DNA from 2 places in the Advenella sp. genome. Region 1 is predicted to be linked to the other one. Evidence: predicted binding sites of a transcription regulator. Region 1 holds the regulator's gene; the other holds the start of a gene.
The links. Region 1 encodes HrcA, which represses chaperone genes, less so after heat shock. Its sites were predicted from a motif close to TTAGCACTCNNNNNNNNNGAGTGCTAA; they were not measured.
Positions count from the first base shown of each region.

Region 2: the regulator HrcA is predicted to act here: its motif matches at 1,904-1,930, upstream of rpoH (RNA polymerase sigma factor RpoH).

Region 1 covers NZ_JBQEAU010000015.1:14,259-17,678, forward strand. Annotated here, with positions in the region: gene hemH (ferrochelatase) at 1-785, opposite strand, end outside; gene hrcA (heat-inducible transcriptional repressor HrcA) at 1,003-2,004, opposite strand; gene ACTIKR_RS04500 (NAD kinase) at 2,169-3,056, shown strand; gene recN (DNA repair protein RecN) at 3,123-3,420, shown strand, end outside.
Region 2 covers NZ_JBQEAU010000008.1:15,925-19,344, reverse strand. Annotated here, with positions in the region: gene ACTIKR_RS02490 (hypothetical protein) at 1-245, opposite strand, end outside; gene fghA (S-formylglutathione hydrolase) at 426-1,277, shown strand; gene rpoH (RNA polymerase sigma factor RpoH) at 1,976-2,854, shown strand; partial or broken gene ACTIKR_RS02475 (IS3 family transposase) at 2,959-3,115, opposite strand; gene ACTIKR_RS02470 (TetR/AcrR family transcriptional regulator) at 3,137-3,420, opposite strand, start outside.

The sequences.
Region 1 (3,420 bases):
TGACGGATATTGTCTCCCGGATAGGCCTGCAGTACCGACAGCGTAGAAGGGCCGAGCCATTCGGCCCGGCCGAACCGGCTTTGAAAGGCGATGTCGATCGGCACCCCTTCTGCGGCCAGACGCAGCTGCAGCGCCTCGGCCGTTGCCGTACAATCACGCAGATAGGGATCGCCCTGCTCCACCGAGCGTTTGGGCAAGCCATGGAAACTGAGCAGCAGTTGCTGGGGCTTACCGTGCTCGCGCCAATAGTCGCGCACATTTTGCGCCAGCGTATCAAGATAACCGGGCATCTGATGAAACCGCTTGACGAAACGCAACTCGGGCAAATCACGCGCATCGCGAAACAGCGCCAGCGTTTGCTCGAAAATGGTTGCGGTTGTGCTGGCGGCAAATTGCGGATACAACGGCACGATCAGAATGCGCTCGCAGCCTGCTTCACGCAATTGTGTAAAGGCCTGCTGCATCGACGGTCGTCCATAGCGCATAGCCAGCACCACGGTGGCGGCAATCTGCTCGCGATCCAGCTGCGCCTGCACGCCCTGGGCCAGGCGCTTGCCATACACAAGCAACGGCGAACCATCCTCCATCCAGATCTCACGGTATTTTGGCACCAGTTTGGACGGCCGCAGCGGCAGGACCGCAAGATTGAGAATTGGTTTCCAGACGGCGGGCGCAATTTCAACCACGCGCGGATCGGACAGAAACTCCGCCAGATAGGCCCTGATTGCGCCTGCATCTGGACTGGCCGGGGTGCCCAGGTTAATCAGTACAACTCCTGTATTCATGCTTTCCTGTAGGTTGCGGATACGGTGCCGCCCATCAGACTGTGCGCCAGACACGAACAGCGCGGCAACTCAAAAAAAGCGCCATGTATGGCGGCTTTTACAAATGCATTATCGACATGGGATTGTACCCGGATTGCGCACCGGCCATGGGCCGCAGCACCTGCAACCGCCACAATGGACCGCCCCACGCTGCCTGCACCAGTGGGGCGTGCTGCCCTTACTGATGACTGAGCGCGTTGGACAACAGCCTGGCCGTCAGATCCACAATAGGAATGACTCGATTGTAGGACATACGGCTTGGGCCGATCACACCCAGCGTACCCACGATTTTCCCGTCAACGCCATAGGGCGCAGTGATAACCGAGACATCTTCCATGGGCACCAGGCGTGAATCACCGCCAATGTAGATCTTCACGCCCTGTGATCGGTCTGTCACATCGAGCAGTTGCATCAGATCGGTTTTCTGCTCGAACAGCGAGAACATCTTGCGCAAGCGATCCATATCGGTGGCAAAATCCGTGATTTCCAGCAGCCGACGCTCACCGGAAATAACCACGGACGACTCCTGATCATCGTCATTGCCTGCGTCCACCGCGGCTTGCATCAACAAGGATATTTCCTCTTTGAGTCGATTCAGCTCGGTTCCGAGCTGCTCGCGCACTTGCTCAAAGGATTTCCCGGCGAAATTATGATTGAAATAATTTGCGGCTTCGATGAGCTGAGCTTCGGTGTAGTCGTGCACGGGGGACAGAATCCGATTCTGCACATCGCCATCGGGCGTCACGATAATGAGCAGGATACGCCGCTGCGACAACCGGATAAATTCAATCTGGCGAAATACCTGCGAGCGCTTGGGTGTGAGCACCACGCCGGCAAACTGGGTCAGGTTGGACACCAGCGATGCGGCCACGCTAAGCGCCTTGCTGGGCGCCGTGTTGGAAAAAATATCATGCAGCTCGGGGGGCTCTTCCAGTTCATAGGGCTTGATCACCAGCAGATTATCCACAAACAGGCGATATCCTCGGGGCGTGGGAATGCGACCTGCGGAGGTATGCGGGCTGTGAATCAGGCCCAGATCTTCCAAGTCCGCCATCACATTGCGGATGGTGGCCGGCGAGAGCTCGAACAGCTTGGACAGCGTCCTGGAGCCTACCGGCTGTCCGTCATCAATATACCGCTCGATCAGAGCTTTCAAAAGTGCGTTTGCGCGATCATCCATGGTGGGTCTGTTGTGGTTTGTACCAGAGGATATTTTACGGGCACGTTAATTGTTAAACCTGCAGTCAATGTAGAATAACGTATTATGACGGTTGCCGTAGGTTTCATTTCCGGTACTTCTAGTTACTTTTCATTGTCGTTTCGTTTATTGTATATGGTTTCATTATGCATTTTTCAACCATAGCGCTGGTCGGCAGATATCACGACTCCGGTCTTGATGCCCCATTACGTGCGCTGGCTGGTGTGCTGCACGCAGCAGGCCGACAGGTTCTGATTGAAAAGGAAACGTCCGAGAATACCGGAGTGACCGAATATCCCACGGCAACGACTGCCGAAATCGGCAACCAGGCTGACCTGGTTATTGTCATGGGCGGCGATGGCACCATGCTGGGCGTCGGCCGCAAGCTGGCCCAGTACGATGTCCCGCTGTTGGGCATCAACCACGGGCGGCTCGGCTTTATCACCGACATTCCCGTGCAGAACGCCCTGGAGGCCATCGAATCGGTTCTTGACGGCCAGTACGATATTGAACACCGCTCGCTGCTGCAGGCCTCTGTCGTGCGCGACGGTCAAACCCTGACCTGTGCCCTGGCACTGAATGATGTGGTGCTGAACCGGGCAAGTCGCGGCGGCATGATCGAAATCTGCGTGGAATACAATGAAACGCTCATGTATCGGCAGCGTGCCGACGGGCTGATCGTTGCCACCCCGACCGGCTCTACCGCGTATTCGCTTAGCGCCAGCGGCCCGATCCTGCATCCGGCAGTCAATGCGTTTTTGCTGGTCCCGGTTGCCCCCCAGACCCTGTCGAACCGCCCCATTGCGGTGCCCGACACCGGTATGCTCACCCTGACCCTGACCGAAGTGGGTCGGGTAGAAACAGGCGCCAGCGTGCATTTCGACATGCAAACCTGGTCCGATCTGCAATTGGGCGACAAAATCGTGGTTACCAAGGCAGACCACCAGATCCGTTTTCTGCATCCCAAAGGTTACAGCTTTTTCTCTACCCTGCGCCAGAAGTTGCATTGGAATATCATGCCCGAAGCCGCTTAGCAATCCGCGCCAGGGCCCCAGACCCACACAACCCAGCAATCCCATTCATCACAGAAGTACGTATTCATGCTCCGTTCCCTGCATATCCGTGATTTTGTCATTGTTGAACAGACCGAACTGCACTTCGACGCCGGCTTCTCGGTCTTTACCGGGGAAACCGGTGCGGGCAAATCCATCCTTATCGATGCACTGGCGCTCACGCTGGGCGCCCGCGGCGACAGCGGCGCCATCCGCGAAGGCGCCGACAAGGCCGACATCAGCGCCATCTTTGACGTGCCTGGCTCGCTGCGCGCGCTGCTGGCAGAACAGGAGCTGGAACCAGAAGACGACCAACTGGTGCTGCGTCGGGTCATAGACCGGGCCG
Region 2 (3,420 bases), on a different contig from region 1:
AGCATCTGGATCAGGCGCGACAGGGACTTTTCATCGTCGGGCGTTGCCAACAACAGAATACCGTCGTCAGTCAGGGTCCAGGCATGCAACATGACCCCGTGCCGGGCAAGCCCATCAAAAAGCCATTTCTGCAGGGTGTCCAGGATCCGGCTGCCAGCCCGAGCGCGCAAGGCAAGCGGAAATAGAAACCGGGCGTGAACCAGTTGCGGAATGCCGGGGGCGTAAAGCCGGGGTAATCGGGCCATGGAATGTACTGTACACTGGATGCGAAGCCGTCATGGCCACGAAACCGGCAAAACCCGCAGGTTACCGGCGTTTTTTTTCATATATTGTAACAATGATTGAAACAATGCTATGGTAGAACATAGCCGTAAATTTGGCAAAAAATCGACAACAATCATCATATCAGGAGTAGGGGCCTTCCCATGAGCGACAAACTCGAACTTTTAAGTGAACATTATTGTTTTGATGGCTCGCAGCGCTTTTATCGCCATACCTCGCGCGAAATCGGCCTGCCCATGCAGTTTTCAGTCTACATTCCGCCGCAAGCGGCACGCGGCCCTGTGCCGGCCCTTATTTATCTGGCCGGTCTGACATGTACCGAAGAAACGTTCATGACCAAGGCCGGCGCGCAACGCATGGCTGCAGAGTTGGGTTTGCTGCTGGTGGCGCCGGACACCAGCCCGCGTGGCGCCAATGTGCCGGGCGAAGATGAGGGCTGGGATTTTGGCACCGGCGCCGGTTTTTATCTGGACGCCACCGAACCAGGCTGGAAAGACAACTACAAAATGTACAGCTACGTGACCAAAGAATTGCTGGAATTTATTCCGGAATTTGGCGGCGATCAAAGCCGTACAGGCATTTTCGGACACTCCATGGGCGGCCACGGAGCGCTGACCATTGCGCTGAAAAACCCGGAGCTGTTCCGCTCGGTGTCGGCATTTGCCCCCATCAGCGCCCCAATGAACTGCCCGTGGGGCGAAAAAGCCTTCAGCGGCTATCTGGGGCAGGATCGCACAAGCTGGGAAAACTACGATGCCAGCAAGCTGATGGAACAAGCCAAAACACCGTTCCCGGACGGGCTTTTGGTCGATCAGGGCCTGGCTGACAAATTCCTGGCTGATGGCCAGCTGTTGCCGGAATTGCTTGAGGCGGCCTGCGCCAAGGCCGGGCAGCCCCTGACGCTGCGGCGCCACGAGCACTATGACCACGGTTATTATTTCATTTCTACATTCATGGAAGATCACCTGCGCTTTCATGCAGAGCGCCTGAAGTAAGGGCTGAGCTGAACAGGCAACCGGCAGACCCACTGCGGTCTTATCCGGTTGCTGACCCACCCAGAACGACCAGTCATGGTGTGTTCCGTCACCCGGGCAAGTGAGATCTTTAATACAGCGTTGATATAGCGCTCTTTAAAATCGAAAAGCTCTCAGATGGAAATCGTCAAACAAGCACCTGACCATTAGCATCAGACCGTAGCACCGAGCCAACTGCCGCCTTCTCGCCATCGAGCGCCACCTTTTTGAAAAACCTTCTTTTCCAAAGGCACATGCTGCCCCACCCTTCCCCGTATTGCACAATGCATCGCAGTACACAAACGAACGGGGGAACGATTGGATGCAGCAGCGGTCTTATTAAGAGAAGAGCAGAATGTTATTAAAACAGAACATTAAAACGCATATTCAAACGAACGCATCAGCAGGAAAATGAAGTCTGGATACAGGTTTGCCGGCACGAAACAGGTTTTTGTTACGATTTTTTGCGTATTTCCCAAGCTCAGTGCTGCCTGCCCTGTCTGCAAAGACAGGTCGCCGTGTCTCAGCGCCTCAGGGCCGGCACAACAGCGAATAACTCGCCAAATAACCGTTTGAAACGGAACTTTTTAGCTTATGCCCACTCAATATTAGCACTCAGCGACAGAGAGTGCTAATATATAAGTACTTTGAATATTCCTTGTCAGGAGATATACAAAACCATGTCAAATCAAGCGCTTACACTGCAAAACTCGATTGCCTCGGCGATTACCAATCCTGGTGCGCTGGGTACAATTGAGTCTTACATTAGTGCTGTGAATCGCATCCCCATGCTCACACCCGAGCGTGAGCATGAATTGGGCGCGACCCTTCAGGAAAAGGGCGATCTGAACGCTGCGCGCGAACTGATCATGTCCCATCTGCGGCTAGTTGTGTCCATTTCCCGCCAGTATCTGGGCTATGGGTTGCCCCACGCCGACCTCATCCAGGAAGGCAATATCGGGCTTATGAAAGCGGTCAAACGCTTCGACGTGACCCGTGGTGTGCGCCTGGTATCCTTTGCCGTGCACTGGATCAAGGCCGAAATTCATGAATACATCATCCGCAACTGGCGGTTGGTCAAAATCGCGACCACCAAGGCGCAACGCAAGCTGTTTTTCAATTTGCGTAGCATGCGTCCCGATGGCCAGACGCTCACGCCAGAACATATCGAAGGCATTGCCTCCAAGCTCAACGTGCGCCCCGAAGACGTCAGTGAAATGGAAGTGCGCCTGACCGGCCGCGACATGTCGCTGGAATCGCAAGACGACGATAGCGATGATTTCGCGCCCATTTCCTATCTGTCCGACGAAGGCGAGCAGGAACCAGGTACGGTACTGGACCGCCGGGCCCATGACGATATGCAGGGCACGGGCGTATCCAACGCCCTGGCTGTCCTGGATCCCCGCTCCCGTCGCATTATCGAGGCGCGCTGGCTGCAGGACGAAGGCGGTAGCTCTACCCTGCATGAACTGGCCGATGAATTCGGCGTGTCGGCCGAACGTATCCGCCAGATTGAATCGGCCGCGCTCAAGAAAATGCGTGGCGCATTCGCCGCCTAACCCCATGAAGCCATAACGTCGCTTCGACAGGCCACAAAGCGCACCCCTGTGAACTGCCCTAATTTGGACGGTTGGAGATTACGGGTCAAGGCCTGAGTTCGGTACTATACCGGGCTCAGGCCTTTTAGTTTGGTTCTTGATGCGTTGACGATTGTAGTAGCGAATATAACGATGCAGGGCTAGCTGCCGTTGCTCGATAGAACCGAATTTGGCCAGATAAAAGCACTCTGATTTGAGTGTGCCGAAGACGCTTTCCATTGCGTCATGTCGGAAATACATTTTCTACCTGGCCTTTAACCCATCAACCAATGTTCGCGTCATCTGATCAGCCAATATTGCTCTTGATTCAGGTGTCTCATCCTTCTCCGGCCGGTACCAGATTAATGACCACTGGATACCACCTAGCATTGTTTTTACAGCTATTGAAACATCTACGTCACCCAATGTTTTATCGAGTTTCGCAGCAGTCAATTGCTTTTTGAAAAGCGCCTCAAAATCATCTCTGCACTTTATCAGTGTATCCAGCGTACGGCGCTCACTCGGCGTCGTGGCTCCAAACCGATGCA